2 regions of the Bacillus cereus group sp. RP43 genome follow, and region 2 is predicted to be linked to the other one. Evidence: riboswitches for the same ligand, from Rfam matches in the RefSeq annotation. Region 2 holds a riboswitch; the other holds the start of a gene.

Region 1 (11,492 bases), 4.5 Mb from region 2:
TTTGTTCGGTAAACCTAAATGTTCTTTCGGAGTTACATAACAAAGCATCGCCGTTCCAAACCAGCCGATCATCGCAGCACCAATCGCTGAAGTAATATGATCATAACCTGGTGCAATATCTGTCGTTAACGGCCCAAGGGTATAAAACGGCGCGCCCTGACAAATATCAAGTTCTTTCTCCATATTTTCTTTAATTAAATGCATCGGTACATGCCCAGGTCCTTCAATCATAACTTGCACATCATGTTTCCAAGCGATTTTTGTTAATTCACCAAGTGTTTCAAGCTCAGAAAACTGAGCTTCGTCATTTGCATCTGCAATAGAACCTGGACGTAATCCATCTCCAAGAGAGAACGAAACATCGTACTGCTTCATAATTTCACAAATCTCTTCAAAATGAGTATATAGGAAGTTTTCTTTATGATGGAATAAACACCACTGCGCCATAATCGAACCACCGCGCGAAACAATACCTGTCATACGCTTTGCAGTAATTGGAATGTAACGAAGTAATACACCAGCGTGAATCGTGAAGTAATCAACGCCTTGCTCCGCTTGCTCAATTAACGTATCACGGTACACTTCCCACGTTAAATCCTCTGCAATTCCGTTTACTTTTTCAAGCGCTTGATAAATTGGCACAGTTCCAACTGGTACCGGAGCATTACGAATAATCCACTCACGTGTTGTATGAATGTTTTTACCTGTAGATAAATCCATAATCGTATCTGCACCCCAGCGAGTCGCCCACGTCATCTTCTCTACTTCTTCTGCAATAGAAGACGATACAGCAGAGTTTCCGATATTTGCATTTACCTTTACATGAAAATTACGTCCAATTATCATCGGTTCCGCTTCAGGATGGTTAATGTTCGCCGGCAAAATCGCACGACCTTCTGCAATCTCCTTACGAACAAATTCAGGCTCTACCCCTTCACGAATCGCGACATATTCCATCTCAGACGTAATAATGCCATTACGCGCATAATGCATTTGCGTAACATTTGCACCTTGCTTCGCTCTAAGCGGCTTGCGATCCATTTGCGGGAAAACAGGTGTATGTTTTGAAGCCACTTTCACACCGTCATCCTCTGGTCTTACTTCGCGCCCTTCGTATCCTTCTACATCACCACGCCCCACAGTCCAAGAGTGGCGCGGCGTTGGAATCCCCTTTTCCAGCTCCACTTTATACTCAGGATCTGTATAAGGACCACTCGTATCGTATACACGAATGGGCGAGTTTGGAACACCATTTGTATCGCTTTGTTCAATCTCACGCATCGGCACTTTCATACCTTCACGTGGCCCATCCACATACACTTTCTTACTTCCTGGTAAACTCGATTTCAATTCAATTTGCTCAGCTGAAACAGACTGTTTCATAACCTTTGTTGCCCCCCTGTACGTGACAAGGACGAGATATGGCCAGCGTATGCCAAAATAAAAAGAGCCAGGTCCATAAAAAAATAAGGACCTGGCTCATAAAGACATAATTATGTAAAGCCGTTAACTTCCCTACGCTGGTACGAGCCAGATCAGGTCCAAAGGGTTAAGAAGTTCACACGCTTCTCTCTCAGCCTACGCATACGTTAGGCACCCCTAGTTTATCACTGATTTAATTTTCAATACTTTCCCATCATACACGATAATCTGAAAAATGCAAAGGTTATTTCTTTTTCGTTTACGGAATCATCCACGTTAAATAATAAGCCTGCACATAAGTCATAATCCCAACAATAGTAACGAAGAATAAACTATGCTTTAATGTAAAGCGGAACAAATCTGACTCTTTCCCAGCAAGTCCAACTGCCGCACAAGCAATCGCAATCGATTGCGGAGAAATCATTTTACCTGTTACACCGCCAGTTGTATTTGCTGCAACGAGAAGCACTTCAGATACACCGACTTGCTGCGCTGTAATTGCTTGTAAATTCGAGAACAGTGCGTTCGCTGACGTATCTGATCCTGTTAAAAATACGCCAATCCAGCCTAAGAATGGTGAGAAGAACGGGAATAGTCCTCCAGTTCCTGCTAGTGCTAACGCTAATGTAGAAGATAGACCAGAATAGTTTGCGATAAATGCGAATCCTAATACGAATCCAATAGATAGAATTGGCATTTTTAGTTCGTTTAACGTTTCTTTAAATGTTGCTACCGCATCTTTTGCACTCATTTTCAAAATAAAGATAGAAATGATACAAGCAATTAAAATTGCTGTTCCAGTCGCTGATAAAATATCTAATTTCAGGATTGCTTCATAAGGTGTTGGTTTATTTACAATTGGCTCTGCTTTCATTACTAAATTGTGCAAACCTGGAACTTCAAATTTAAATACGAGACTTTCTAAAGCACCACCTGGAGCGAATAATGCTTTAAAGAAACTTTGGCTCCAAATGACTACCATCACAGTTAAAATAATGAACGGAGACCATGCTTTTACTACTTTTCCTACCGTTAGTTTCGGCATAGATGTCGCCGTCGTCGTTGCCGCCACTTCACTATTCGCTTGTTTAGACTGATAAATTTCTTTCGGCTGCCAAACTTTTAAGAATAACGATAAACTTACTAAACTTACAAGTGCTGACGTAATATCAGGAAGTTCTGGTCCTAAAAACGTCGCTGTAATAAACTGTGTAATTGCAAATGAACTACCCGCTACAAATAAAGCAGGCCACGTTTGTCTTACTCCTTTAAAACCATCCATTAAAAATACGATAAAGAACGGAACAAATAAAGATAAGAACGGTAATTGATGCCCAGCCATTTGTCCAATTTTATGTGGATCAATGCCTGTTACTTGTCCGGCAACTGTAATCGGAATCCCCATCGCTCCGAACGCTACTGGTGCAGTATTTGCGATTAAACAAAGACCTGCTGCATATAAGGGATTTAGCCCAAGACCTGCAAGAAGCGCTGCCGTAATCGCTACCGGTGCACCAAATCCTGCTGCCCCTTCTAAAAATGCCCCGAATGAAAATCCGATTAAAATAACGAGTAAACGATGATCGTTTGTAATAGATAATACAGATGCACGAATGACATCAAATTGACCTGTTTTCACGGAGATTTTATATAAAAATACCGACATAATGATAATCCAAGCAATTGGCCATAATCCATATAAGAAACCGTACCCGGTTGCTGCCATCGCCATCGTAAACGGCATTTTATAAGCAAATAACGCTACTAAAATTGTAAGTACAACTGTAATAAATCCTGCCACATACCCCTTCATGCGGAAAACTGCTAAAGCTAAGAAAAAAAAGATGATTGGAATAAGTGCAACTGCTGCCGAAATCCAAATATTACCGAACGGATCATAAACTTGTGTCCATGTGTTCATTGTTCTCTCCCCCTAAAGAATCCCCTTTTAAATAGAATAACCTCATCAATAGACTATCAGGTCATCATACCTTTTAGTCTAAAAATAAAAAACGTTTGAGAAAACGTTTTCAATAACTTCTTTTATACTTTATCATATCATTTTCCATTAAAAAAGATTTTTTTGAAAATTTTATCATTTAACAAAAAATCTTACAAAAACGTCACGTTCTTGTAATGTTCATCGATAGTAAGCTTGCAGAAATTACTGCATAATAATAGTATAACAACGGACATTATTTATGAGGTGATATATATGAATGGAAACAAAATATTAGCTGCTTTATCGTACTTTAGTGTACTATTTGCCCCTATCTTATTCCCTATTATCGTGTGGATTGTGGGCGATTCTGAAACAAAACCACATGCAAAACGTGCTCTATGGACACACATTATTCCAAGTATCGCAACATTTATTGGATTAGTTATTTTAGGAATTATGGGCATCGGATCTGATCAACCAGACGTAACACTTGGAATCGGTGCAATGATTGTCTTATGTATTTGCGGAATCGTTAGCTTATACTACTTCATTTGGAACATCGTGAAAGGTATTAAAGTACTGAAAGCTTAATCTTTCTTTTAAACAAACGTTTGATTAAAAAAGGACACTTGCAATTTGCAAGTGTCCTTTTCCCGCTATGTACAGGCAATAAGAGCCTTCTCTTTATCTTCTGCGTTTCTTCTTTTTTCTCATCATTTTCTTTCGGCGCGTATTCGCTTTATCCGCTATAATGTGGAGCGTACTCGCCACAATAATTCCCATTACAAACGTTACAATTTCAACCTCGTGTTTCTTCGCAATTTCTATTAAATTCCCATCGAGTGCTATTACATTTAATAGGAATAAAAACGGAGAAAACACGATTAACATGTATGCAATACGAATAATATCACCAATTATAATCGTATGTGTGAAGAAGGAACGATGGGGCATTACGCTCCTATATGGATACCAAAAAATGCGGAGGAATCCCCATTTATTATACGCATTACTGTACGTATCTAAATCCGGTGTTAAAAATGAAGTACCTACTAAAAATCCAATTGCAAAAGTTAATAAAAAATCAAAGTTTGTTAATCCATACGAAAAGAGCAGAAACAAAACAACCGGAAGGGATATTAAGTTTATTTTCGTATGCGTTCTTCCTGATGGCATAATGCACTTCCTCGCTTACGTTCGCCCTGTCACTCTATGACAGTTCTCACCTATTGATCTAATTTCTGATCGATAAATGATGTGTCTATATCCGAACCAAACCATTCTGCCAACTTCACTCGTGCCTTATCTTTCACATCTTCATTGACATATAACGACGCCTGTATTAGTGCGGCCATTAATGCCCCTAAATCATCCGTATAACCAACTCCAGCAATAAAATCTGGGATGGCATCAATCGGTGCAATAAAATAAGCAAGTGCTCCAATTACAATAATTTTCACTCGTTTTGGAACATCAGGTCTTTGCAAAACGTAAAACAGTAATAAACTTGCATAAATGACTGACTGCCCTGCTTGCTTTGCAACATGTTTTACTTTTTTCCAAAACGCTTCAACTGAAAATTTTTGTTTCATGTAAAAGCCCCCCTATTTTTCAAAAGAAATAAGCTACAATATATTACCAGTAAAAGTTCATCAAAATTACACATAATCTATCAACGAACATTTATTGTAACAAACAAAATTAAAAAGAACAAGTGTTCGTTAATTTTCATACACTTTCCTTCATATAATAGGTTTCTAGACAACCCATTACACATCTCCATTTCTTATTTCTCAACTATGAAAATTTTCACTTTCACTTAACATTCTGCTCTATCTTTGTTATATTTTCTAGTTGACGGACATATAAACGAATGATAAAGTTTTCTCTGGTAGTGACAAATCACATACAAAAAATGTAAAATGTTATAGTGTTTCTCAGAAATGAATTTTGTTGTATAATACAGAAATGACGTTATGCTTATGAGCAGCACAAGAAACCAAAAAGGGTATGCATAGTTAAAGTCGTATATGGGTGAATATAGAAACTCTACTTATGGCCAAGAAAACTATGTATTTTTTATTTTAACATTTTTCGCTCCAAAATCGACCAAGCCTGATAGAGAAAGGGTGGAAATGAATGAAAGAAACCATGAAATCACAATTTCAAAATGTGCGTTTCACTTTATTCGTAGCTTTGGCCGTATGGCTAAAAACCTACATCATTACACGCACTAGCTTCGATTTAAAACTTGAATCTTTCATGCAAGAATTCATTTTATTCATTAGTCCATTAGCAGCATCATTACTGTTTGTGGGTCTTGCATTATTTGCAAAAGGGAAAAAACGTAACTATATAGCACTAGGAATTAACTTTATCTTAACGTTCATTCTTGTTGGTAACGTAATGTTCTACGGATTCTACAATGACTTCGTTACTTTACCAGTATTAGGACAAACGTCTAATTTCGGAAGTTTAGGTTCTAGTGTGAAAGAATTATTTAACTACAAAATCATCCTTGCATTTGCTGATATTATCGTATTCTTCGTTCTATTGAAGAAGAAGAAAAACTTTGCACCGACAGAGCGTGTAGCACGTCCGATGCGTTCCCTATACTTCGTGTCAACAATTGCTATTTTCTTCGTAAACCTAGGATTTGCAGAAGCTGAGCGTCCAGAACTATTAACACGTTCATTCGACCGCGTTATGCTTGTTAAAAACTTAGGATTATATGTACACCAAGCATACGATCTTGGCTTACAAGCAAAATCAAGTTCACAAAAAGCATTTGCGGATAGTAGTAAATTACAGGAAGCAGAAAACTATGTGAAAACAACACAAAGTAAACCAGATCCAAATATGTTCGGTACTGCAAAAGGGAAAAACGTAATTGTTGTCTCTCTTGAATCATTACAAACATTCTTAATTGGTGCGACAGTTAACGGACAAGAAGTTACACCATTCTTAAACCAATTTGCGAAAGAAAGTTATTACTTCGATAACTTCTTCCATCAAACTGGGCAAGGAAAAACATCTGATGCTGAATTCTTAGTAGATACTTCATTATATCCACTAGACCGCGGTGCTGTATTCTTCACACACGGTAATAACGAATATACAGCAACTCCAGAAATTTTGCGTCAGCAAGGGTATAACACATCAGTATTCCACGCAAACAACGCAACATTCTGGAACCGTAATATTATGTATCCGGCACTTGGTTATGATCGTTACTACAACGAGCTTGACTACAAGATTACGCCAGAAACAAAATTAAACTGGGGACTAAAAGATATCGAATACTTTGATCAATCTATCGATATGTTAAAACAGGTGAAGCAACCGTTCTATACTCGCTTCCTTACTTTAACAAACCATTACCCATTCACTTATGATGACAGTACGAAATTGATCGAGCCGTACAACTCTGGTGATGGTGTATTCGACCGCTATATGGTAACAGCTCGCTACTTAGACGAAGCAATGAAACACTTTATTGAGCGTCTAAAAGCAGAAGGTATTTATGACAACTCTGTTATCGTATTCTACGGTGACCATTATGGTATTTCTGAAAACCATAACCGTGCAATGGCACAGTTCTTAGGAAAAGAAGAAATTACTACATTTGACCATATGAACTTACAAAAAACACCGATGTTTATTCACGTTCCAGGTCAAAAAGAAGGTAAAACAATTTCAAAACCAACTGGTGAAATTGACATTAAACCAACAATTCTAAACTTACTTGGTGTAGATTCTACGAATCAAATTCAATTCGGTCATGACGTATTCTCACCAGACAATAAAGGATTCGTTGTTCTTCGTGACGGTAGCTTCATTACAGATAAGTACATGTACACAAACAGTACATTCTACGATCGTAACACAGGTGAAGTTGTACAATTACCGAAAGAAGAAGCTCAACCACTTATTGATCGTGCACAAAACGAGCTAAATATGTCAGACAAAATTATTGAAGGCGACTTACTTCGCTTCTCTGAAAGCAATAAGGTCAAAACTGGCGAGGTAAAAACGGCTATTAAAGAAGAAAAGAAGAGCGCTGAGTAATCTCAGCCTCTTTTTTATTTTCCTCTCTACAAATTCTTCTATACATTAACTTTAAAATTACATAACCTTCACCTAATATTTACACCACATTAACGAAACATCTTTATAATAAAATATGTAAACAAGGTTCCACATATTTCTTATCTCTCATCTTTAATAAGATCCCTTAGAGAAATATGCGCATTTGTTTTCAACTTTCTTATAATTGTCTTTCCAAGTGTTTTGTTTGCATAAATGAAACCTTTAAAGACGATGTCCCTATGAAAGATAGCTACCCTCCTTGTGCAGCATTCCATACGAATGTTGCTTTTTTTTTTCAAAAAGCAGGATTCTTATTTCTCATTTTCGAATTTGTATATACAAAATGCTGTAAATCACCACTACTTCTCTATGATTTACAAATACATATACGCCATATGCAGAGAATTACTTACATAAAAATAACTAGAGTGCTTTTTATTCATGTACTAAAGAAAGGATGGGACGAAAATTGGCATACGAAAGATTTGTACTATGGAATGATGCAGTTATTGATACAACAAAACATCGCGCGTACATAGAACTTGAAGAAAGAGGCTTACAATTTGGAGATGGTGTCTATGAAGTTATTCGCCTCTATAACGGAAACTTTCACTTATTAGATCCACACTTAACAAGATTATATCGCTCCATGGATGAAATAGAATTATCACTCCCTTTCTCAAAAGCAGAACTGATCATATTACTCTACAAACTAATTGAAAGTAATAATTTCCACGAAGATGGAACGATTTATTTACAAGTATCTCGTGGTGTACAAGCTCGTTCACATGCATTCTCATATGACACATCCCCAACAATCTATGCTTATATATCAAAAAAAGAAAGACCGGCTTTATGGATTGAGTATGGTGTACGTGCTATATCAGAACCTGATACACGCTGGCTTCGCTGTGATATTAAATCGCTAAATTTATTACCAAATGTATTAGCTTATACGAAAGCTGAACGCAAAGGTTGTAAAGAAGCACTTCTCGTACGAAATGGTATTGTAACTGAAGGTAGCCACTCTAACTTTTTTCTCATAAAAAACGGAACACTGTATACGCATCCAGCCAATCACCTTATTTTAAACGGCATTATTCGTCAGTACGTCCTTTCTTTAGCTAACACTCTTCAACTTCCTGTACAAGAAGAGCTTTTCAGCGTTCGCGATGTTTATCAAGCAGATGAATGTTTCTTTACGGGAACGACTATTGAAATTTTACCGATGACCCATCTCGATGGAACTGCGATTCAAGATGGTCAAGTTGGCCCTATCACCAAATTACTACAAAGGTCATTTTCTCAAAGCCTTTTAAAATCCAACAGCACATCTTCCTAAATACGAATAATCTTCTCATTTTCCACGTCAAATATATGTATTTAAATGGAAATCAAGGTGTGAATTTATGCCTTGATTTTTTCTTGTAATCTTTTTGTCATATTCAGATTACCGCATAAGTCTTGACAGTAATCGACATGCTCTTTAGAATTTTTAACAGTTGGTAAATATTTCTTCACTACATTACAGACAGAAAGGAATCGACAAATTATGAAAAAATACCTTGCCGGTCTTGCGGCAGTGTCTGTAGCAGGAGGAGCAGCACCTACACTTGATAGTGTTCAAGCTGCCCCGGAACAAAATACACAAAAAGCTGCTACACAAACTGTCCAAGCTTCCGCATCAAACAATTCATCATATACGGTGAATACTAGCGTACTACATGTTCGTGCAGGATCAAGTACTTCTCACGACGTCATCTCTCGCGTTTATAATGGTCAATCATTAAACGTAATTGGAGAAGAAAATGGTTGGTTCAAAATTAACCATAATGGAAAAACAGGCTATGTTAGTGGCGAATTTGTATCAAAAAATGGTGCAAAAACAAATAACACTGTAAGTACAGGCGGAAACAATAAAGTTACTGCTGATGTATTACGTGTACGTACAGCTCCTAACACTTCTAGTTCTGTTTCAGGACGTGTATATGAAGGACAAACTTTAAACGTAATTGGAGAAGAAAATGGTTGGGTGAAAATCAACCATAACGGACAAACTGGTTATGTTAGTAGCCAATTTGTATCAGGAGCTTCTTCAAATACTGGCTCTACAAGCAATAACAACAATAGTAACAATGAAGCAACTGTTCAACCAGCAAGCGGAAACTATACAGTAAATGTATCTTCCCTTCGCGTTCGTACAGGTCCTAGCACTTCTCATCCAACTGTAGGTTCTGTTAAACAAGGACAAGTAGTACAAGTTGTAGGCGAAGTTCAAGATTGGTTCAAAATCAATTACGCAGGACAAACAGCTTACTTAAGCAAAGACTACGTAACAAAAGGCGGCTCTAACGAAAACGTTACTCAAGGTAACAACCAAGAGCAAAATAATAATGTAACTGTTCAAACTGGTGGTACTTACGTTGTTAACGCAACATCTCTACGTGTTCGTACAGGCCCTGCTGCTTACCATAGTGTAATTGGCGGCGTGTTAAATGGTACAACATTAAACGTAGTTGGATCTGAAAACGGCTGGTTTAAAGTAAACTACCAAGGAAAAACAGGCTATGTTAGTAGCGAATTTGTAAAATTCGTTAAAGGTGGCACGGCTACTCCTGAACAACCGAAACAGCCTGATCAAGGTGCAATTGGCGACTACTACATTAATGCTTCTGCACTAAATGTACGTAGCGGCGAAGGTACAAATTATAGAATCATAGGCGCACTTCCACAAGGACAGAAGGTTCAAGTAATCTCTGAAAACTCTGGATGGAGCAAAATTAACTACAACGGTCAAACTGGTTACATCGGAACACGTTTCCTATCTAAAACACCAGTTGGTGGCGCAGTAGATAATAAGCCTAACGACAACCAAAATAACAATCAAAATAATAACAACAATAACAATAACACTAATAATAGCGGTGACAGTTCTTCTCTACTTGCATACGCGAAATCTATGCAAGGTGTACCATACGTTTGGGGCGGTACTTCTGCTAACGGCGTGGACTGCAGTGGTTACATCTACCACGTATTTAAGAAATTTGGTCATAACATTAGCCGTCAAAGTGTTGCGGGATATTGGAGTAGCTTATCACAAACTTCAAATCCACAACCAGGTGACTTAATTTATTTCAAAGACACTTATAAAAAAGGTCCTTCTCACATGGGTATCTACCTTGGTGGGGGATCATTTATCCAATCTGGAGATAAAGGTGTAGCAATTGCTTCATTAAATAACTCTTATTGGAAGAGCCATTTCTTAGGATATACGAAAGCACCTTAAGTTATAGTTTCAGAGCCTTCTAGTTTACTAGAAGGCTCTTTTTAAAGGACTCGATATAGCAATCCCCTTTCATTCTCTCTACGAAAAAATTATGCGTTCATTCTCCTATTTCATACACTATATTCTATAAAAATTGTCCAAAACGTTATCATAATGAATATATTTCAACAAAAAACATAACCTATTTCATGTCTATTCATTTTATATGTGTTTTTTCAAAGAATTTTCTTTTTATTTAAACTTTTCGTTAGACGTTTGACCTCCGATGTCCATTATGATAAGTTACTTAAGATGTTATATTCGCAAAAGTATAGACAACTGGTTTATACACTTTTTTACTATGAGGAAGGAGCATACACTGCATGAATGTTTTATGGGGAATTGGCGGCGTAATTGGAGTATTAGCAATTGCCTTTTTACTATCTTCCAACCGCAAAGCTATTAATTGGCGCACAATTTTAATCGCGCTAGCATTACAAATGTCATTTTCATTTATCGTATTACGATGGGATGCCGGAAAAGCAGTTTTAAAATACGCTGCTGATGGTGTTCAAGGATTAATTAATTTTTCTTACGAGGGAATTAAGTTCGTTGCTGGGGATTTAGTCAACGCAAAAGGCCCTTGGGGATTTGTCTTCTTTATTCAAGCACTACTTCCAATTGTATTTATTAGTTCATTAGTAGCTATCTTATATCATTTCGGTATTATGCAGAAATTTGTTAGTGTCGTTGGTGGTGCATTAAGTAAACTTC
Region 2 (11,492 bases):
ACTATTATAAACAACCAGATCTTTGGATGGAAGCGTATGATAAAGTAATGAGCACGAAAAAAGCAAATATGACAGAAGTATATGAAGACGCATTAGGAACATGGGTAACGATATTAGAGCCAATTAAAGATGGAGAAGATAATATTGTGGCACTTGTTGCAGCTGATGTAGATGCCTCTATTGTTCCTAGTACAAAGGAAAAGTTCATTATACAAGGTTTAATGTTTATTTGTATTTCTGTTTTAATTGCAACTTTTATTCAATTCTTAATTGTACGTAACGCACTTGCTCCATTGCGAGATTTACGTGAAGGATTGCGCAAAGTCGGTGAAGGTGATTTAAGTATTAAATTAGAGGAAAGACCAGATGATATAGGTATTATTAATGCGTATTTTAATAGTACCATCGAGAAGTTTAAAGGAATTATAGATAAAGTGAAGCAGACAGCAGAACAGGTTTCCTCATCTTCACAAGAATTGTCAGTGAGTACGAAAGAGAATAGCATGGCAGTCCAAGGAATCGTAAGTTCTATGGTTGAGTTAAGAGCTGGCGCTCAGTCACAAGAAACTTCAGGACCAAAGTATTTAGGTATTGTATATGAAATGGAAGATAAGATGGAAGAGATAAATAATGCTGCAAAACAAATGGCGAAAGAGTCTGAAGGTATGGAGCATCATTCGGTAAAAGGAAATGGTGTTATTGAACAGACGATTAATCAAATGAACATAATACAAAATGCAGTACAAGATTTATCTTCTACTATTTATTCTTTGGAAACAAAATCAAAAGAAATTAGTGATATTGTAACAGTAATTACCGGTATTTCAAATCAAACCAATTCGCTAGCTTTAAATGCTTTTATTGAAGCTTCACGTGCTGAGGAAACCGGAAATGGATTTGTCGTTGTTGCTGATGAAGTGCGTAAATTAGCAGAGCAGACGGAAGTATCAGCAAAAGATATAGCGAAATTAATAGGGGAAACACAAGTTGAAACGGAAGAAGCTGTTGTTTCAATGCAAAATACTTTAAAAGAAGTAGAATCTGGAATGAAACTTGTTGAAAGTAGTGGTGCTTTCTTTGGGGAAATTTCAAAATCAGCACAATCTGTTACAAATCAAGTTAGAGTTGTTTCTAGCAATTCAAGTGATATATTGCAAAATAGCCAAAATATTGTTCGTGTTGTAAATGAACTATCGCTTATCGCAAGTACGTATGCGAATAGTAGTAGTAATGTTGAAGAAAGTATGAAAGAACAGGAAATGTCTGTACAAGATATTGCTGAATTAGCCAGTTCTTTAAGCTGGCTTTCACAGGAGCTACAAGAGTTAATTGGGGAATTCAAAAGTTAAATGAAATGATTATACGTGCTTTTGTTTGTTCAATAAAATAAATCATGCTACAATGAAAACGAATTAAGAACCGGGGAGCCAATTGGCTGAGAGGATGTAAGTGTACATCGACCCTCAACCTGATCTGGATAATGCCAGCGTAGGGAGTTACTTTAAAGTGATGTAGCATAAGTTATTATAGAATAACTTGTATACAAGGCTTTCCTACATGGTAGGAAAGCCTTTTCTTTTTTTGAAAACATATTTTGTAAGGGGGATTTTATTATGTCACAACAAGTTACAATTTCATTTTCAGTAGTACCACAAGCGAAGAACAAAGATGTGTATTCCGTTGTTGATAAAGCAATTGAAGTTGTACAACAATCGGGAGTTCGTTATGAAGTAGGGGCAATGGAAACAACGTTGGAAGGAGAATTAGATGTACTTCTTGACGTCATTAAACGCGCGCAACAAGCTTGCGTCGATGCTGGAGCAGAAGAAGTAATCACTTCTATTAAAATTCACTATCGTCCAAGTACGGGCGTAACGATTGACGAAAAAGTTTGGAAGTACCGTGATGAATATGCAAAACCAGAAGCGATCTAAAATAATTACAACAATTTGGCTTATCCTTCTCATTGCTATATGGGAAGGATCTGTTTCATTATTTAAAATTGAGCCGTGGATTTTACCGAAGCCGTCTGCAATTGTGCAAGAGCTAATTGGAATGAAAGATTTACTATTACCGAATACAGTGCAAACGTTACAGGAAGTAATAATTGGGTTGTTTTTTGCAATTTTACTTGGGACTAGTATTGCTATCATTATGGATGTCATCCCTTTATTTCGGATTTTAATGAATCCGTTGCTCGTTATTTCGCAAACAATTCCAATCGTTGTGCTCGCACCATTATTTATTATTTGGTTTGGATACGGGATGTTGCCAAAAGTAATGGTTGTTATTCTTGTTTGTTTCTTCCCAATTGCGCTTAGCATTTTAGAAGGTTTCCAAACGGTAGATAAAAATTTGCTGAAGTTGTTACAAACGATGAAGGCGACAAAGTGGCAAATTTATCAGAAAGTAAAATTTCCAGCAGTGCTCCCGTACTTTTTCTCAGGTTTAAAAATTGCTGTTACATATAGTGTGATGGGAGCGATTATTGGGGAATGGCTTGGTGCCAGTGAAGGATTAGGAGTTATGCTTACAAGAGCAACAAAATCCTTTTTAACGGCTCGAGTATTTGGTGTTGCAGCGATTATCGTCATGGTGACATTATGTCTGTACTTTATTGTTGAATTTATGGCAAGAATAACAGCACCATGGATATACAGAAAGGGCGGCAGAAAATGAAAAAAGGTTTAAAAATTATGTTAGCTGCATTATTAGCAGTAACTGTGGCTGGGTGTAATCCGGCGAAGAAAGAAGAAAGTTCAAGTAAAGATAAAAAAGTAAAAGTCGTTTTAGATTGGTTTCCAAATACGAATCATACTGGCTTATATGTAGCGCAAACGAAAGATTATTACAAAAAGCAAGGGCTTGATGTAGAAATTATCCAGCCTGGTGATAATGTAACGGCAGAGCAGATGATTGCTTCTGGAAAAGCGGACTTTGCGATAAGCGCACAAGAAAATGTAACATTAGCTCGTGTTGAAGGAATCCCAGTTGTTTCTGTTGGTGCAATTATTCAGCATAATACCTCTGCTTTTGCATCACTAAAAAAAGATAATATGATGTCACCAAAAGATTTTGAAGGTAAACGTTATGGTGGCTGGGGAGGACCAGCGGAAGAGGCGACGTTAAAAACGATTATGGAGAAACATCAAGCTGATTTTAATAAAGTCGAAAAAATTATTCTTGGACAAACAGACTTCTTCAAATCAATTGGCCGTGATGCAGATTTCGAATGGATTTATTACGGATGGGATGGAATTGAAGCGAAGCGTCAAGGAAAAGAGTTAAATACGATTATGGTGAAAGATTTAGATCCAGCACTCGATTTCTATAGCCCTGTCATTATTACAAGTGAAAAACATACGAAGCAAGATAAAGATTTCGTGAAAAAGTTTATGACTGCAACGACAGAAGGTTATGATTTTGCAATTAAAGAACCGAAAGAAGCTGCGGATATTTTAATTAAAGCTGTTCCAGATGTGAATAAAGAATTAGTACAAGAAAGCCAAAAGTGGTTAAGTACAAAGTATCAAGATGATGCAAAAGCGTGGGGAGTACAGAAGGAAGAAGTTTGGACAAATTACATGAATTTCTTATATGACAACAAAGTTATTAAGAAGAAAATTGATGTGAAAGATGCCTTTACAAATGAATTCCTTCCAAGTGAAAAATGAGTGGATTACTAATAAAAGAGGTTGTAAAAGCTTTTGATGGAAAGAATGTATTAAAAAATATTAGTGCTTCTATACAGGAGGGAGAATTCGTCTCTTTTGTAGGTCCAAGTGGTTGTGGAAAAAGCACTTTGTTAAATATGATCGCGAGTGTTGAAGAGCCAACGAGTGGAGAGGTATTTTATAACGAGGAACATGTGAAAAAACAAGATGTTGTAAGTTATATGCCGCAACAAGATTTATTATTACCGTGGCGATCGGCTTTGCAAAATATCGTTCTTCCATTGGAAATCGAAGGGAAGCCTAAAAAACAAAGGCTGACAGAAGGAATGGAAGCATTAAAGCAGTTTGAGCTAGATGAATATGCAGATCATTATCCAGATGAGTTATCAGGTGGAATGCGTCAAAGAATTAGTTTCCTTCGCACATATTTATGTGAAAAGCCAATTATGCTACTGGATGAGCCTTTTGGAAAATTAGATGCATTTACAAAAATGGAAGTACACAGTTGGCTTTTAAATTCTTGGCATCAAGAAAAGCAAACAATCGTTATGGTTACGCATGACTTAGATGAGGCAATTTTACTTTCTGATCGCGTATTTATTTTATCTCAAAGACCAGCATCAATAGTTGGCGAGGTACAAGTGAAATTACCTAGGCCACGAACGATGGATATGTTAACATCACTTGAGTTAAAGGAAGATAAGGAAGAAATTTTAAGAGTATTAGCTCCTTATATGAAAAAATAGAAAAAGCTCTTACCAGACTTTAATATAATTGCTGGTAAGAGCTTTTTTTATAGAACATGAAAAGAATGAGAAGGAACAAAAGAAAAAATAGAGAATAGAATATAACAGAGTAGTTTATACTCTTAATATAACAAATATTAAAGGAGTGAAAGGATAAAATGACTTTATCAACTGTTCTTCAAATGGTTTTAGCTTGATACGGGAGAAGTCTGCCCATTTTTAACGATTAAGCTAAATTGAAGACAGCAGGTAAAGAACCTTAATCCTTTTTTACGATAATATGTAATGGGTAAGGTGTATTCACCTTACCCATTTTTTATATGCACAATTAAATAAGGCTTTATACTGTTGCTCTCTCTATTTAGCTTATGAACCATAAGTAAAGGAGAGAAAAAGATGAGTATATTAACAGTAGAAAATTTAAGTCATTCATATGGTGAAAAACCCATTTTATATAATGCGTGCTTTCGACTATTAAAGGGTGAGCATGTTGGGCTAGTAGGAAAAAATGGAGTTGGAAAATCAACATTGTTAAGGATTTTAACAGGAGAACTTATACATGATGACGGGAAGATTGAATGGTTTCCACATATGAAGGTAGGCTTTTTACAGCAGCATATGGATTTGCAAGAGAGGATAACAATTGAAGGGTACTTACAAAGTGCATTTTCTAATTTGTATGCGATTGAATGTGAAATGTTAAAAATTGCTGAAGAAATGAATGGAGCAGGAGAGGTAGAAAAACTGTTAGTAAAGTATGGAGAATTACAAACTATATTGGAAAGCTCTAATTTCTATCAAATTCATACAGAAATTGAAGAAGTAGCAATCGGTTTAGGTTTATTTGAAATAGGGTTGAAAAAGGATGTTTCAAATTTAAGTGGAGGACAGCGAACAAAGTTATTACTTGGGAAGCTCCTTTTAGAAAAAGCTGATGTTTTATTGCTAGATGAGCCAACAAACTATTTAGATACAACTCATATAGAATGGTTGCAATTATATTTGAAGCTGTATGAAAAAGCTTATATTATCATTTCACATGACGAAATATTTTTGAACAATGTTGCGAATGTTATTTATCATTTAGAAGAACGGAAAGTTAAGCGGTATGTAGGAGATTATGAAAAGTTTGTGCAAAGTTATCAATTGCAAAAGAAGCAAGTACAATTGGCGTATGTGAAACAGCAAAAAGAAATCTCTCAGCTAGAAACATTTATTCAAAAAAATAAAATTCGAAAAGCGAAACAGGCAAAAAGTCGAGAAAAAGTATTGGAGAAAATGCAAAGGGTTGAAAAAGTTAATCATGTAACTCGATCCCGTTTTGATTTCAATGTTTATGAGGAGCCAGTGAGTCGTATATTGCAAGCTGAGAAACTAAGGATAGGTTATAGTGATCCGTTATGTCCAGAGTTGAATTTACAAGTGAAAAAAGGAGAAAAAATAGCGATTGTTGGTCATAATGGAATTGGAAAAACGACAATGTTAAAAACGTTATTAGGTCAAATAAAGCCGTTAAGCGGTTCAATTTCTGTTGGAGAACGAGTAAATCCTGCTTATTTTGCACAGGAGGAGTTTGCTTCAGAAACAACACCATTAGAGAAAGTTTGGGCAGAAAGACCAGATATGACAAAGAAAGAAGTACGCCAAGCATTAGCAAAGTGTGGTTTGAAAGAAGAACACGTATTAAAACCTATTAGTTTATTAAGCGGCGGGGAACAGACGAAAGTACGTTTATGTGAACTTATCGTAACGAAAAGCAACGTTTTAATTTTAGATGAACCAACTAATCATCTGGATATAGAAACAAAAAAGTCTTTGCAGGAAGCGTTACAACAATATAAAGGAACAGTTTTACTTGTTTCACATGAGCCTTCTTTCTATGAAGCATGGATAACAAAAGTATGGAATATAGAAGAATGGAACGCTGAACAATAAGAATAAAGAAAAGACATTAGCTTTTATAAGCTAATGTCTTTTCTTTGTGATTAACATGATTTTCGAGAACTCTTACATGAGAATTGTATGAAGAAGCACTCTTATGGTGCGCTTATAAGCGTGCTTTTTCTTTTGTTATGTTTATATTTATAATAATACTAGATGCCTTTCCCTAATAGGCGACTATCTTTCTTTATATATATAGATAGTTAGAAATGGAATAAAAATAATTCCTATATGTAAAGGATAATGTGATTAGTATAGGAAGACAATAGAATTTAAAGGAAATTCATGTAAAATTCAGATGAACTTCACACGAACTTCATATTAGAAACTAAATATAATTATAATAGGTTATTATAATATAAATTTGTGATTTTTCATAAAATTAAAAGTTTGAATTTAGGATAGAGCACTCAAACCTAAATTCAAACTTTAGTGAAATAATTAATGGATGTTACGTTTAGTTTTCGCTAATGGATGCATTTACAAGTTCGGCGGGATTGCCTGTTCCTGCCCCTCCGATTGTAACTGATCCACCAGGAGGAATTTCACCATTCCATCCTGCATTCGTAATTACGTAATGATTATTTATTTTACTACTAATTTTAGAATCCCAAACTTGTGTTAAATTGCCGTTATAATCAAATTCTAATTTCCAGTTTTTAATAGGGGTCGTTCCGCTATTTTTAATTATAATTGAGAAGTTGTAACCACTTCCCCAATTTGAAGTGACTGAAAAGGTAGCATTGCCATTTCCACCAGGAGGTGTTGTGTTAGCATCATCTGTTTTTATAAGAATAGAAGTAGGTTGTGATTTGTTACCAGCAGCATCCTTTGCTAATACTGAAAATGTGTATTCTGTATTAGGTTTCAAGTTTTTAATTGTAATGCTATTTGTTGTTGTACTCCATTTCTCTTCTCCGGCAGTAATTTCATATTTCGTAACTCCTACGTTATCAGTAGATGCAGTCCAGTTTAATTGAACTGAGTTTGAATTTTTATTTGTAACAGAAATATTTTTTACGTTTGTTGGTGATTCAGTATCTTTTTGAGTAATAGGTCCACCAAGTAATTCTTTTACTAACGTATCAAGTAATTTTGGTCCACTACAACTATATTTTGGACTTGTACGGCAATCCCCGCTTAGTTCCCAAAACATTGCGCCACTTAAACCTTTTGTCTTTATATAGTCTGTTTTATATTTCATAGATTCGTTGTCATCATAGCTAATAAACGTGCCTGTAGTCGCATTATATAAATAAGGTACTTTCGCTACATCGTTCCATCCGCGAACAAAACCATTTTTATTAACATAATTAGCTGCTAAATCACCATAATCGTACACACCTGTGTCACCGGTAGAATAATCATCCCAAGTACCTTTAGAAGCGAGCTTTCCATCACTACCTGGTTTACAAGGTTGGTATTGCCCATTATTTTCTTTTCCGCAACTTTTCCATCCGCGTCCGTAAAAAGGTACACCTAATACGAGTTTATCCGCTGGAACCCCTTCATTTGTATAAATGTCTATCGCACCATCTACGTAAAATTTCGTATCCGCTGCTGGGTCATTTGGATCCTTGTATAGAGCTGCATTATGGTTAGAAGTAGCTTCCCATCCACCGTGGAAATCATATGTCATAATATTAATCCAATCCAGTATTTGAGAGATTTTCTTTAGCTCTGTATGATCAGCATAACGTTGGCTTGCACCTGACGCGATTGTTAGTAAATATTGTTTACCATCTTCTGCGCCAGCTTTAGTTAATGCATGTCGAACATCTTGAAGGAGTAGGGTGAAGTTTTGCTTATCTTCAGGACGATAACTACCACCAGGGATCGTTTCAACGCCCGGGTATTCCCAGTCTAAATCAACGCCGTCAAATCCATATTCGCGAAGAAAAGCTACTGTAGATTCAGCGAATACTTTTCTTGTTTTTTCATCAGCGGCCATATCAGAAAAGCGGTTAGACCAAGTCCAGCCACCAACGGAAATAATTGTTTTTAAGTGAGGATACTTAGCTTTTAATCGTTTCAGTTCTCCGAAATTTCCGCAGCGGGCGTATTTATCACAATCTTCCCAAGTTGTACCCGATCCCGGATAAGATTTTGTGACATCAGCCCATGGTTCACCGAGTACGAGAGTGCCATTAGGGACCTCTTTATTTTGCAGTGGTACACCAGATTCTTTACAGTTCCACGTTTGTTTATTTGGATTATCCGGGTGAGTAGAAGGATTTCCATGTTTTCCATTCCAGCAAATATCAGCGAAAGCATAGTTTAAATGAGTTAGCTTTGATGCATCAATGTCTGAAACTTGATAATTACGTCCGTAAATGCCCCATGAAGGAAAATACCCAACAATTTTTTGACCTTGCTTTGGTGAATCTGCTAATGCGAGATTTGGGGTAATAAAGTTTGTGAGAAAAAGAGGTAAGAAGAGTAGTAGGGATAGTAATAGCAGTGTGAATTTTTTTGATTTCATAGTCATTTCTCCTTTCAAAATAAAAGATATATTTAAAGGCATACGCCAATAAATCAAAATGGATCTAGACGTATGAAACGTCTAGATAAAAATGATCAGACATCACGAAGTCTATACAAGGGGGCTGGGGTGATTAAATCGTAGCAAATGTAAGATTTAGTGTAAACGCTTTATTTGATTCAAAAAGATTTTCTCAATATTAAATGACTCTAATACAGACTACACATGAAAATAAAATATTGATTAGGGAGGAAAAGGCTCCTTGTAATTAAATTTGAGAAAAAATTGTATGAAGTCAATTTGTAATAGCGTAGCAAGATGAGAAAATATCATGTAAAATAATAGTAAAAATATGTAAAGGAGGGAATGGTGTGGATGTGTTTTTGAACATTGCTGAAGAAAAAATTCGACAAGCAATACGGAATGGAGACCTTAATCATATTCCTGGAAAAGGAAAACCACTACAATTAGAAGACCTTTCAATGGTACCTCCAGAATTAAGGATGAGCTATAAAATTTTAAAAAATGCGGGTATGATTCCACCAGAAATGGAACTACAAAAAGATATATTAAAAACAGAAGACTTAATTGCGTGCTGTTATGATGAAGCAGAGAGAAAAAAATTACAAGAAGAGTTAACGACAAAAACGCTGCGTTTTCAGCAAGTAATGGAAAAAAGGAAAATTAAAGATAGTTCAGCCTTTTGTATGTATCAAGATAAAGTATTTCGTAAATTACGCTAAGAGGGAATAAGATGAATAAATTTGAAACGATAGAAGAATTAGCGACACATATTGAAGAACAACAATTAGTACTTCTGTTTATTAAAACGGAGAATTGTGGTGTTTGTGATGTTATGCTAAGAAAAGTAAATTGCGTATTAGAGAATTATGATTACGTAGAGAAAGTAGAAATATTACTACAAGACATGCAAGAGCTTGCGGGGCGGTATGCAGTATTTACAGGGCCAACAGTTTTATTATTTTATAATGGAAAAGAGATCCTTCGTGAATCGCGCTTCATTTCACTTGAAAATCTAGAGAGAACCATTCAATTATTCGAGGATTAAGGGAGGCTTTTATATGGAATTTATTATTGTCATACTATTATTTGTTGTAGTTGGAACAATCGTAACAGCAGTTCGATCAAACAAAAAGAAGGTAAACTTAACAAAACAAAATAACATTCATAATTCATCTAACAACTCATCACCATTATTTTTCTTTGCTGGATCTGATAATGATAGCTCGCACGATGGAGGTTCACATGATTGCGGAGGTTCTTTTGGCGGAGATGGTGGAGGTAGCTGCGGTGGTGGAGGTGGCGGTGATTGATGAGAATGCGCCCTATAGGGGGCGTATTTCTTTTTAAACAAACGTTTGATTAGTTGGCTTACATATGCATAAAAACAGTTAAACAAACGTTTGATTAAATATTTTTAACATGCTAAGGGGAATGGAAATGAAAAGGGAGCCGAAAGTGAAAAATAAGGGGAAAGTAGTGTTGTTTTTATTAGCTGCGGGAGGCGTATTTCTTGTCAAATTAGGATTTAAAATTGGAATAATACATACGATTCGAACGTGGTTTGAAAGTACGTTTTCTTAAATAAGGAATATAGCCTCTTGCGATAGAGGTTTTTCATTTGTTATTATTAGACTGAACGGTCGGTTTAGTGAGGTGTGAATATGAGAAGAAGTGCAGAAGAGATAAAGAAAGAAATTGCATATAAAGCAGAAAGCCTGTTTTCACAAAAAGGTTATGCAGCTACATCGATGGAAGATATTTGTGAAATTACAGGGCGAAGTAAAGGAAGTATTTATTATCACTTTAAAAGTAAAGAAGAATTATTTTTATTTGTAGTGAAACAGCATACGTATGATTGGCTAGAGAAATGGAATGAAAAAGAGAAGTTGTATAGTACTAGTACTGAAAAACTATATGGTCTCGCCGAATATTATGTAGAGGATATACAGCAACCTATTTCGAATGCAATAGAGGAATTCTCTATGAGCCAAGTTGTAAGTAAAGAAATTCTGGATGAACTGTTAGCTTTAACTAGAGAATCATATGTTATGTTTGAGAAATTAATTGAGGCAGGCATACAGTCTGGGGAGTTTCGTGAAGATAATACGCGCGAATTGATGTATATTGTGAATGGATTATTATCGGGGCTTGGAGTACTTTACTACGAATTAGATCATAAAGAGCTGAAACGCATTTATAAAAAGGCAATAGATGTATTGTTAAAAGGGATGGCAGCTGAATAATAAGTCAGCAGCTTTCTTACAAAAAAATAGACCGAACGGTCGGTTTATAAAGGAGGAATGAAAATGAACGCTTTATTTAAAAACCGAGCATTTATGCTTGTTATGACATCTGATATTTTACAACAATTTGCAATTTGGATCAGAAATATGGCTCTTTTGTATTTCATAATGGAGCGAACGAATAATGATCCGGTTTCAGTTTCGTTGTTATCGGTTATGGAATATGCACCTATCTTTATTTTCTCGTTTATCGGTGGTGCGCTAGCTGATCGCTGGAATCCGAAAAGAACAATGGTCGCTGGAGATGTATTAAGTGTACTGTCTATTATAGGAATTGTCTTATTGTTAAAGCTGGATTATTGGCAGGCTATATTTTTTGCAA

The links. Region 2 has a riboswitch for thiamine pyrophosphate ahead of QCI75_RS24645 (MTH1187 family thiamine-binding protein). Riboswitches for the same ligand answer to the same signal wherever they lie in the genome.
Positions count from the first base shown of each region.
Region 1: another riboswitch for thiamine pyrophosphate. It lies ahead of thiC (phosphomethylpyrimidine synthase ThiC); the one in region 2 lies ahead of QCI75_RS24645 (MTH1187 family thiamine-binding protein).

Region 1 is NZ_JARVHQ010000001.1:270,977-282,468, reverse strand. Features, by position in the region: gene thiC (phosphomethylpyrimidine synthase ThiC) at 1-1,383, opposite strand, end outside; TPP riboswitch at 1,496-1,611, opposite strand; gene lldP (L-lactate permease) at 1,682-3,343, opposite strand; gene QCI75_RS01365 (magnetosome magnetite crystal formation protein family) at 3,638-3,955, shown strand; gene QCI75_RS01360 (metal-binding protein) at 4,049-4,540, opposite strand; gene QCI75_RS01355 (YkvA family protein) at 4,591-4,956, opposite strand; gene QCI75_RS01350 (LTA synthase family protein) at 5,504-7,432, shown strand; gene QCI75_RS01345 (D-amino-acid transaminase) at 7,911-8,795, shown strand; gene QCI75_RS01340 (C40 family peptidase) at 9,006-10,739, shown strand; gene QCI75_RS01335 (NupC/NupG family nucleoside CNT transporter) at 11,102-11,492, shown strand, end outside.
Region 2 is NZ_JARVHQ010000001.1:4,731,077-4,742,568, reverse strand. Features, by position in the region: gene QCI75_RS24650 (methyl-accepting chemotaxis protein) at 1-1,349, shown strand, start outside; TPP riboswitch at 1,411-1,512, shown strand; gene QCI75_RS24645 (MTH1187 family thiamine-binding protein) at 1,614-1,934, shown strand; gene QCI75_RS24640 (ABC transporter permease) at 1,906-2,679, shown strand; gene QCI75_RS24635 (ABC transporter substrate-binding protein) at 2,676-3,674, shown strand; gene QCI75_RS24630 (ABC transporter ATP-binding protein) at 3,671-4,420, shown strand; gene QCI75_RS24625 (ABC-F family ATP-binding cassette domain-containing protein) at 4,817-6,355, shown strand; gene QCI75_RS24620 (glycosyl hydrolase family 18 protein) at 6,819-8,843, opposite strand; gene QCI75_RS24615 (DnaJ family domain-containing protein) at 9,215-9,586, shown strand; gene QCI75_RS24610 (thioredoxin family protein) at 9,598-9,912, shown strand; gene QCI75_RS24605 (hypothetical protein) at 9,926-10,177, shown strand; gene QCI75_RS24600 (hypothetical protein) at 10,305-10,448, shown strand; gene QCI75_RS24595 (TetR/AcrR family transcriptional regulator) at 10,529-11,110, shown strand; gene QCI75_RS24590 (MFS transporter) at 11,174-11,492, shown strand, end outside.